Bdellovibrio bacteriovorus str. Tiberius: one gene and its partner. The main gene of each other region encodes a partner of the protein of the gene in region 2 in a complex. Links are inferred from orthologs where the notes say so. Each region holds a gene or a part of one and is shown on either strand. Other genes may lie near its edges.

Region 1 (4,996 bases), 2.8 Mb from region 2 along the record:
CTTGGCCAGATAGAAGCTGTCACCGACATAGTCGGCGATGTCCTGGATATCACCATCTTCATAATAGTGAGCCAGAATGACGGCGTTTTTTTCTTTTTTCAGGCGCTGAATATCAGCAGCAATATCATAAGACATATCTACCTCGGGCCTATTGTAACCCAAATGAATACAGATGGGCCTCATATAGCACGAAGAGAACGAAATGCAACCCCACAAAAGCCCAGCCATGACGGCCAAGGTTTACAGAGTGGTGCCGCCTTTAAGAACGTTGATAATGGATTTAGAAACGGTTTTAAGCGATTCAAAGACGCCACGGCCTTCAGAAGCGCAGCCTTCGATTTCAGGGGCGTTATAAGGGTTCAGAGCACTTCTAAGCTCTGCCAGGGACGCCACGTTCGGCAAATCACGCTTGTTGTACTGCATGATCAGCGGGATTTCGCGGATGTCGTAGCCTTGTTGCTCCAGATTGCGTTCCAGATTGCGCAGGGACTCTAAGTTTTCGTCCATACGTTCAATCTGGGAGTCCGCCACGAAGATCACGCCATCCAATCCTTTCAGGATCAGCTTGCGGGAAGCATCGTAAACCACCTGACCTGGAACAGTGTAAAGGTGGAAACGGGTTTTAAATCCACGGATGTCGCCAACATTTAATGGGAGGAAGTCAAAGAACAGGGTGCGCTCGATGTCCGTATTCAATGCCACCAGCTTGGATTTTTGATCCTCGGCTGTTTTCTGGTAAACCCACTGGATGTTCGTGGTTTTACCGCCCAGGGATGGGCCGTAGTACACGACTTTGCAGTGAATTTCTTTGGCATTGTAGTTAATAAAGGACATTACAGCTCCACGCGGTTTTGCAGGGCGCGACCCATCGTTCTATCATCTACGAAATCGATGTCGCTGCCAATAGGAACTCCATGGGCAATGCGAGAAAGTTTCAAGCCTTTGCCCTGCAGCTGCTTTGCCAGGTATAAAATGGTGGTGTCGCCCTCAAGGTCCGCATCCAATGCAAGGATGATTTCCTTGATAACCGGGCTGGTGCCGTTCAAACCGTCATCAACACGGTCGATCAGCTCTTTGATTTTCAATTCTTTAGGGCCGATGCCTTCCAGCGGAGAAATCGCTCCATGCAAAACATGGTAGCGGCCACGGAACGCGCCTGAAGATTCAATTCTCATGATGTCGGAGGGCTCTTCAACCACACAGATGGATTCATCCGAACGGTGAGAATCCTCACAATAGCGGCAGATATCCGTGTCAGTGTAGTTGAAGCAGGTTGGGCAGTCGTGAACTTCAGCCTTGACGCGCAAAAGCGCCTCACTCAAACGTTCCGGGTATTCGTTCCCGGTACGCAGAATGTAATAAGCCAGACGCTGAGCAGTCTTCGGCCCGATACCAGGCAGACGGCTCAACTCGTGGACTAATTTTTCAAGGGCAGAAATATGTAACACTTACTACTCCAGCTTCGGACGCCTGTGGCGCCCTCAGCACTGTGGGCTGTTGCCCCTAGAACATTCCTGGGATATTTAGACCGCCAGTGATTTTTTCCATTTCTTTAGCGGAAGTATCACGGGCTGTTTTAACTGCTTCGTTGGTTGCAGACAGGATCATGTCCTGAAGCATCTCAACATCGCCAGCTTTCAAAACTTCAGGGTCGATGGTCAATGCAGTGATCAAGTGGTCGCCGTTCACTTTTACTTTTACAGCGCCGCCACCGGAAGAAGCTTCGTACTCAACTTTTGCAAGTTCTTCCTGGGCTTTCTTCATTTTCATCTGCATTTGGTTGGCTTGCTTCATCAGCTGGGCCATTCCGCCGGGCATACCCTTCATAAAATCTCCTTTTTTAGTGGCCGCGCTTGTTCAGTTCAACGATGGACTTGATCTGTCCCTTGAACACGGTTTGAGCGGCTTTAACCATGGGGTTTTCGATGATCTTGTTGCGCAGATCCTCTTCGGCCATCTGCACTTTTTTCTGCTGGATGGCTTGGGCGGATTCGCCGACCTGATCACGACTCATCAATACCTCAAAAGAATACCCAGCACCCCAGTACGAATCAATAAATCCCTGTAGTTTTTTGCGCACTTGGGCGTCAGCCATTTGGTCTTTCAGGAAGGCCAATTTCACAGGAACGCCAAGGCTGATCAGCTTTCCCTCTTCCTTAACAAACAGTAAATTTTCCACTTTTGCGGCGAACAAAGCGTCGTCCTGACGAAGCAGTTCAACAAAGTTCACCCAGCGCTCTTTGGAATTCGAACCAGAGGCAATTTTCGGTTTGTTTTCAACAACCGGAGCTGCTTGAGTCGCAGGCGCAGCTGCAGCCACAGGAGCCTGAGTCTGTGCCTGAGCGGTCGCTGCCGGCTTTGCCGCAGGAGCTGGGTTGGATTTCAAAGAAGATGCGGCAGAAGAAGCTTTATTCAATGCAGCCTTCATCGCCTCAAGACCTGTCGGGCCATCAAGAACCTTCTGGGATTCTTCGATGCGATCATGTCCTTTGACTGGAAGGCTTACCGGCGGAACGTAGGGCCTGGCCCCACCTGCGCTGTGAGTGGGAACAGATCCGCCTTGCAACAACGTCTTCAGGTCCACAAGTTTTGGAGCCGAAGCCATGCGCAGCAAAGTCACTTCAAGCACAATGCGAGGATCCTGAGCACGCGGAATATCCGAACCACCCTTCAAAGCCATGTCGAAGAGCATGTGAATGTCCTCTTCCGGCAGACGTTGAGCCATTTCGCTCAAAGCCTGCAGTTCAGAATCCGGCATTTCCAGAATCTGACTGGCTTGCGCTTCAGACACCTTGATCAGAAGCAGGTTGCGGATCATTTCCAAAAGATCCTGAGAATACAAGTGCGGCTCAAAACCGGCCGCAGCGATTTTCTCAATCACTTTCAAAATCGCCTGAGAGTTGCGATCAATCAGGGCATTCAAAGTTTCAAAAAGCAAAGCCCGGTCCGTCAGACCCAGGATTTCAACCACACTGGCGCGGGTCAAAGGACCGTTTGCAAAAGTGATCACCTGATCCAGCAAACTTTGCGAGTCACGCATGGACCCGTCACCCTGACGAGCCACCACCCACAGGGCTTCGTCATCCGCGGTCACGCCTTCGCGATCACAGATCAGCTGCAGGCGCTCGGTGATCGAGCGGGTGGAGATACGGCGGAAATCAAAACGCTGACAGCGCGACAGAATCGTCTGCGGGATTTTGTGCACTTCGGTGGTCGCCATGATGAAAACCACGTGGGACGGCGGCTCTTCCAAAGTCTTCAACAGGGCGTTGAAGGCGCTGGTGGAAAGCATGTGCACTTCGTCGATGATATAGATTTTGTATTTTCCACTGGAAGGCATGAAAGCCACAGTGTCACGAAGTTCACGGATGGCATCCACACCGTTGTTGGAAGCTCCATCGATTTCGATCACGTCGATGCTGGAACCGCCCGCGATTTCGTTGCACGAATAACAGTCGTTACATGGAACGAAGTTCTGGGCATTCGGGCAGCGAAGGGCTTTAGCAAGAATACGAGCGGAAGAGGTTTTTCCTGTGCCACGCGGACCTGTGAAAAGCAGGGCGTGAGGCAAGCGACCGTTTTTAAGGGCATTGGAAAGCGTTTGGGTAATATGATTTTGCCCGACAACGTCGGTAAATGATTGGGGACGCCATTTGCGTGCAATCACCTGATAAGACAAAATCCACCCCTCAAGATCATGAAACAGGAAAAAAAGTGGCCGAGCACCCCATATCACATAGTCCCTCGAGTGCCGTTGCTTCCTTCCGGACCTAGCGGGATTCGTCAAGAAAGCTATTGTATGGGACCCGGCCACCGCTGGATGTATCCCATTGGTGGGGGGATTACATTCGATAACTCGCCGCGCATTTCAGTTAGTTTGGGAGGGGAACCCCGCTTCGTCGGGCACGCCGTCCGGGCTCTGCTGGCGCCGGGGCTTTGCCCCGGTTCGGGCCATCGTGGCCCCGCCAGAGGCCCTCCTTCGGGGGTTCCCCTCCCAAACTAACTGAAATACCCGAAGCTATCGAAAATACTGGGGAATGGGATAACTGGGCGGTGGTGCTTGGGGGACTTCTGGCTGGCCCTGCGGGCGCCGCGGTTTTTCTGGCTGGCCTTTGGCGCCGCCTTCTGGGGCGGCTGCCCCTTGTCCCGGCTGGGGCTTTTGCCCCTTTCCCCCGGGGATGGGGACCGGGGGAGAGGGTTAACTGGGAATTGTTGGGGTGGGTCGTTGCTTGCTGTTCCTCATTCCTTGCGCGAGGATTATTCAACTTACCTGAGGTGAATCCTATGATGAAATTGATCCTTTCCCTGTCCCTGATCAGCTCCTTTGCTTTTGCTCAATCTGTCGGCGTGAAAGACATCCCGGCTGATGGCGACACCACTATTGAAATCAAAAAAGGCTCTAAAACCCAAAACGAATTCGAAGTCATCCAAAGCGAAGACGAAATCGAGGGCGATGCGGCTCCACTTCTGAAAGAAGCCCGCGTGAACTGGAAAAGAGCCTGCGCTGACTGGAAAGCAGAAACCAAAGACCTGAACAAAGAAAACCGTGTCCTTACCTTGAGCTGCGGAAAAATGGAATGCTCTACCGTTGCTATGGAGTCCACTTGTCGTTCCAAAACCAACGCCAAGATTAAAGTTAAGGTAAAATAGGGTAATTCTTTCCACACCTATTTCGAACCAAGCTCAACGTGTCTATATTCTCGGGGCATGTTGAGCTTTTTTGTTTCCGTTCTTCTTTCTTCTGTCACTCCGGCGCAAGCGGCCACCGTGGGTTCCTGCAAAGGCGTCAGTGGTGTTGTTCGTGAAGTGATCTTTCTTGAGCACCAGGACTGTGAACTGGCGGCGAATCTTTCGGACATCTTCAATGAAATGGCGCAGACCTTTCAATCCACCGCTGCTGTGAACATTGTGATTGGCGGCCCTTCAGACAATGCCAGTTTCGACAATGGGTTCATCGTACAGGTGCCCTATCGTATGGTCTTCTATGGCAAGTACG
Region 2 (4,927 bases):
GGCGCCACAATCACAGGTCTTTGCACAGACAGGCGAGGAACCGCTCTGTCCCCCACGGCTTTCAGGGAAATCGTCGCCGCATTGGAATAGGACTCCATACGCAGCTCAATCGTGCGGATGTCTTCATTCAGATTCAGGTTTTCAGAGGTCAACACGGTGCCCGATTCAAGCACGTTGCTGTTATGGAATTCACGAATCATATAGCGCTGACCGCTGACGGTCATCACCGTGGCTTCATGGATCTTCAGGCGGCTGGACTGAACTTTCAGCTCCAGATATTTCAAAACAGTGGGTTGAACCAGATTAAAACGATAGGCTTCACCACCGGATTTGCGGCTGATCTGATCCAGGTTCGCCACATCCGTATATTGACGGGTCACGCCCTGATCAGGCATCGGCGGAGGAGGCGGACGGAACGTCTGGCCTTGAGAGCCACCATCGTCAAAGCCCGGCAGGTCCGAAATAATCTCAGCGTGGGCTGAGGCCTGAATCAAAGTCACGGCGGCAAGCAAACCCGCCACCCATTGTGTGTTCTTCATAAAGACGCTCCTGTTTTTAATAGACAGTGCGATTATTCCAAAGTTCGTGCCTCCACAATGGTTCCTAAATAAGCTCTAATTTTGAGCTGGGCATTTTTTACTGACTCAGAATTAGACAGCAGGTCCTTTTTCGGCGCGTTCCCAAGTCCTCACGGTAACTGTGTTTTTGCAGGTTTCAGAAAGAAAACGGGTGACCCCGCAAAGCGTGCGATAGCAATTGATGATCACATCAAGGAGTCATCCCATGAATGCATTTAAAAGCCCCTCCCCGGCCTTAAAAACCCTGGTCGCAGCCCTGACAGCGACCCTTCTTGCCCTGACCGCCTGCAGCCCCCGTTCATTCGGGCCCGCTGCGGAAGAGCCTTCCGACACGTCCCAAACAGGTATTATTAACGGGGACCCGATTCGGGAACGCGGTACCCAAGCCGCCCGCAGCGTGGTCTTGATTGAAATGATCAACAGACACAATCAGGTTCTGGCATTTTGCACCGGCACCCTGATCGCACCACAGACGGTGCTTTCAGCCGGGCATTGTTTCGACGACAGCATCAAAGGCATGACTGGATTCAATATTGTGTTCACGAACAACTATGAGATCTTCGGCCGCAAGATGCTGGTGCGTGAAACCACCCGCCGGGGACTGGCGTATAAACACCACCCGAAATTTAATTCCACCAAACTTTATGATCATGACATCGCCATCGCGACCTTCGATGGCGGCATTCCGGAAGGTTATTCCACGGTCAGTATCGACACCGAATCCAATAGAGATTATTCCGGCCGAAGTGTTTATGTGTATGGCTTTGGACGCTCTAAGGATTACACCGGCAAACCGAACGAAGACCTCTTTGCGTACCTGGGGCAGCTGCATCGTGGAGTTATGCGGATCGATTCCCAATTCAACCGCTACAATGACCGTTATTGGCTGAACTCAAAAGTGCCGGTATTCATCTGTCAGGGGGATTCCGGTGGACCGCAGTTTTCACATGAAAATGGTGTGCTGAAAGTGATCGGAGTCAATTCCGCGGTCTATGGCAAACGCCTGCCAAACGGACAAGTCAGCTGTGCTGGCATTGCCCAGGCGACCAAGGTGGCCCCGTTCGCGCCATGGATCAAAACCACGCGCGCCCAGTTGCTGCAAACTACCACTGAATTTTCGGGAACATTTTCAGAGCATTGATACGCGTCTGCTCACACAGTTGTTCAAGGCTGATCCCTTTCAGGTCAGCCACGAACTTCGCCGTGTGAACAACGTAAGCCGGAGTGTTCTTACGCCCGCGCATCGGGATCGGCGCCAGAAAGGGTGAATCGGTTTCCACATGGATACGATCCAGTGGCAGCATCTTCACTGTTTCACGCAAAGAATCGGCACTTTTGAAAGTCACCACACCACTGATAGAGATATTGAATCCCACGTCCAACGCCTGGCGGGCCAGCCATTCTGTTCCCGTGAAGCAATGGATCAGCCCTGTCAGCTCGCCTTTGAATTCTTTTAAAATCTCGATCGTGTCTTCTTCCGCATCGCGGGTGTGAATCTCGACCGGCATTTTTGTTCTGCGGGCGATTTCAAGCTGCGCGCGGAAGGCTTCCTTCTGAAGTTCACGCGGGGAATTGTCATAATAATAATCCAGACCGATTTCACCGACAGCCACCACACAAGGTTCACTGACGTGGTCTTCGATAAATTTACCGGCAGCTTCCGTGTAAACGCCACCGTCATGAGGATGCACACCCAAAGTGCAGTACACTTCCGGATAATATTTACGGGCGATATCCAGAACGATCGGATGATCTTCCGGCTGGGTGCCGATGGTGATGATCTTCTTCACGCCCACGGCCTTCGCATTGTTGATAGCGGCTTCAACACCCTCTTCGAGCATATTCAAATGTGCGTGAATATCGATCCATTCCATAGGGCAAGTATAACAGCCGCACCGGATTGTGACAATGCGGTTTACGCCTTGGAAGTTACGTAGAATTCTTCGATGATCAGCTGCGGATCACGATTGGCGGCAAAGGCCAGCTCCACTTGGAGTGCTTTCTGAATCAAATTCAGAATTCGTGAACGCTCAAGCTCTGCCAGGACCTTAATCAGCGGGGCCTGATCCAGATTCACAATCTGAGTTTTGGCACCCTCTTGCAGACAAATGGCATCTTTTAAGAAGCCAATCCAATAAGAAATCATGCGCTGCCCTTGAGCGCGGTCTTTGAACTCGGTTCTCCACAGTTCATTTAGAAGGAAGTCGGCATCCTGAATAAACAAAGTCAGAAGCTCGACCGCCTTTTCGCGCACTTCCTGTTCAGGACCTTCCTGCAACTGAGCCAGCTTTTCAAAGCTGCCCCCCGCCGCCTTCAAAGCCCAGGCTGGCGCTTTCACGCGCTTCCCCAGATCTTCCTGCGTCAGTGGACGGAACTGCACAATGCGGGATCGCGACCGAATGGTGGGCAGAATCCCCGCCACACTTGGAGCAATCAAAAAGAAGAACGTGCCTTCTGGCGGTTCTTCCAAAGTTTTTAGCAAGGCATTGGCCGCCTGTGGATTCAGGGTTTGCGCCTGATCAATAACGATCACACGATTGCCGGTCAGACTGCGCAGACTGAGAAATTCAAGAACCTCTTTGGCCTGTTCCATTTTGATGTTGGCACCATTGGGTGCAATCACCTTCAGGCCTTCATGAGACCCTTGAGAAATTCGGAAGCAAGAGGGACATTTACCACAGCCCCGCGGGCTGGAAGGACAAAGCAGAGCCTGTGCCAGACCCATCGCGGTCAGCTTCTTGCCGATGCCGCCCGGACCGACAAACAAAAAGGTCTGACCGGGCTTTCCGTTTTCGAAAGACTCGACCATTTTTTTGATTGTTTCCTGATGTCCTAAGACGAAATCCAGCATGCGGGCCATAGTTGCGTCCTTACAGAACTTTTCGTTCAGTCAAAGACTGCAACAGCTGTTTAAACAAAACTTCCTGGGTTTCACGCGCATCCAGCACGATCCACGCAGCGGCGTCTTCACGAGACTGCTTCAGGAAAGACTGACGAACGTTTTCATGGAAAGTGTCGGCTTCAGATTCAATACGGTCTTCGGTTTCACCGGTAACAGCACCACGCCCCTGACGGCGGCGACGGCTTTCTTCCACAGACAAATCCAAAAGAACGGTGATGTCGGCTTTCAAACCGCCGGTGGCAAAAGTGTTCAGCATGACCACATCGGCTTCAGAGATCGCACGGCCGCCGCTTTGAAACGCGACAGAGCTTGCCGCAAAACGATCACACAGAACCCAGGTGCCCGCAGCCAAAGCCGGACGAATCACCTGATCCACGTGCTGGGAACGGCTGGCTTCATATAGCAGCAATTCTGTACGCGGGGTTGGGGCCGGGCCTTCCTTACGAAGAATCATGTTGCGGATTTCATCACCCAGCGGGGTTCCGCCGGGCTCACGGGTGCGCAAAAAGTTGATGGCTCTGTTTTGCAGCTCACGCTCCAACGCCGCCATCAAAGAACTTTTGCCGGAGCCGTCCAGCCCCTCAAATACGATAAATTTCATTTTGCACCGCAAGATAGATTAGTTGAATACAGGGCCGCAAGCACGACGCCCACCTAAGTGGACTTTGTCAGATATTGCGGTGTAGACGTCAACAAATCGCATCGCGACAAGGCGCACAGAACCCTTCACATCGCCTATTTGGACTCTGACGAATCCTTTGACCAGCGGTGACACGGTTATGCGGATCAAAGCCTGGCGTTCAAAGCGGTTGGTGAACGTCAAAAGGTCCGCCAGCGGTGGTGGCGGGAATCCAAGACTGGAGCTCAATCCGGAAGAGAAAAACTCAGGCGAAGAGGTGCTGTAACCCGGGATCGCTGGTGGATAGAACGAAGACCCCTTCAGGGTCTCTGCACCATCACGGCGGCCCATGGTAATACCGGCTTTACCGACCACACCGATCACAGTGATGGCCGCCTTGGTGTTGTCGAATTTCTCAGAGTTATGGAAGATCTCAAACACGAAAGCTTTTTTGGTTTTGTTAAAGGCAATGCTGAAACCGACTTCGTCAGCTCCCCCGCCGCCTTTTCTTAGAACGCCGGCTTCAGCCAGAATCCCGGCAGAAACACTTAAACCAAATTCATTGGAATCAATCACAAGCGGGGCCTGAGACCACAGTTTGTAATCCAGACCACGCAAGATGCTTTGTACAGCCTGCTGGCTGCGCACTTGGAAGGTTCTTTGCGCCTGGGACTCGACAACAGTTTCTTTCCCGAAGGCCTTTTTCACTTTGATTTTCACAAAACTCAGACCATCGCCCACCAGGCTGCCCGCCCCGTAAACGAACTTGGTGGAATTCAGAATGCGCGCGGCATTCGTCAAAAACATCAGACGCATTTCATGGAATTT

The links. Proteins that work in one complex are often made in the same cells at the same time.
Region 1: the proteins of BDT_RS04880 (region 2) and dnaX are in contact, whole or in part, in a cryo-EM structure (PDB 8GIZ), measured with the Escherichia coli proteins. The link is inferred for Bdellovibrio bacteriovorus str. Tiberius from one-to-one orthologs.

Annotation. Positions count from the first base shown.
Region 1 is NC_019567.1:3,823,288-3,828,283, reverse strand. What follows is about bases 1,261-4,202. They hold dnaX (DNA polymerase III subunit gamma/tau), read right to left. Parts: upstream 3,680-4,202; coding sequence 1,841-3,679; downstream 1,261-1,840. Other genes in these bases: BDT_RS18100 (YbaB/EbfC family nucleoid-associated protein), read right to left, coding at 1,504-1,827; recR (recombination mediator RecR), read right to left, coding at 1,261-1,448. Also shown: quinolinate synthase NadA, read right to left, coding at 1-135; GTPase MglA, read right to left, coding at 241-834; more of recR, read right to left, coding at 834-1,260; BDT_RS18090 (hypothetical protein), read left to right, coding at 4,285-4,650; BDT_RS18085 (hypothetical protein), read left to right, coding at 4,708-4,996. UniProt on the Escherichia coli protein: Part of the beta sliding clamp loading complex, which hydrolyzes ATP to load the beta clamp onto primed DNA to form the DNA replication pre-initiation complex.
Region 2 is NC_019567.1:995,071-999,997, reverse strand. Bases 1,467-4,339 are described here. They hold BDT_RS04880 (DNA polymerase III subunit delta'), read right to left. Parts: upstream 3,439-4,339; coding sequence 2,494-3,438; downstream 1,467-2,493. Other genes in these bases: BDT_RS04870 (hypothetical protein), read right to left, coding at 4,100-4,339; tmk (dTMP kinase), read right to left, coding at 3,449-4,081; BDT_RS04885 (TatD family hydrolase), read right to left, coding at 1,682-2,452; BDT_RS04890 (S1 family peptidase), read left to right, coding at 1,467-1,719. In the rest of the region: BDT_RS04895 (beta-sandwich domain-containing protein), read right to left, coding at 1-539; more of BDT_RS04890, read left to right, coding at 784-1,466; more of BDT_RS04870, read right to left, coding at 4,340-4,927. UniProt on the Escherichia coli protein: Part of the beta sliding clamp loading complex, which hydrolyzes ATP to load the beta clamp onto primed DNA to form the DNA replication pre-initiation complex.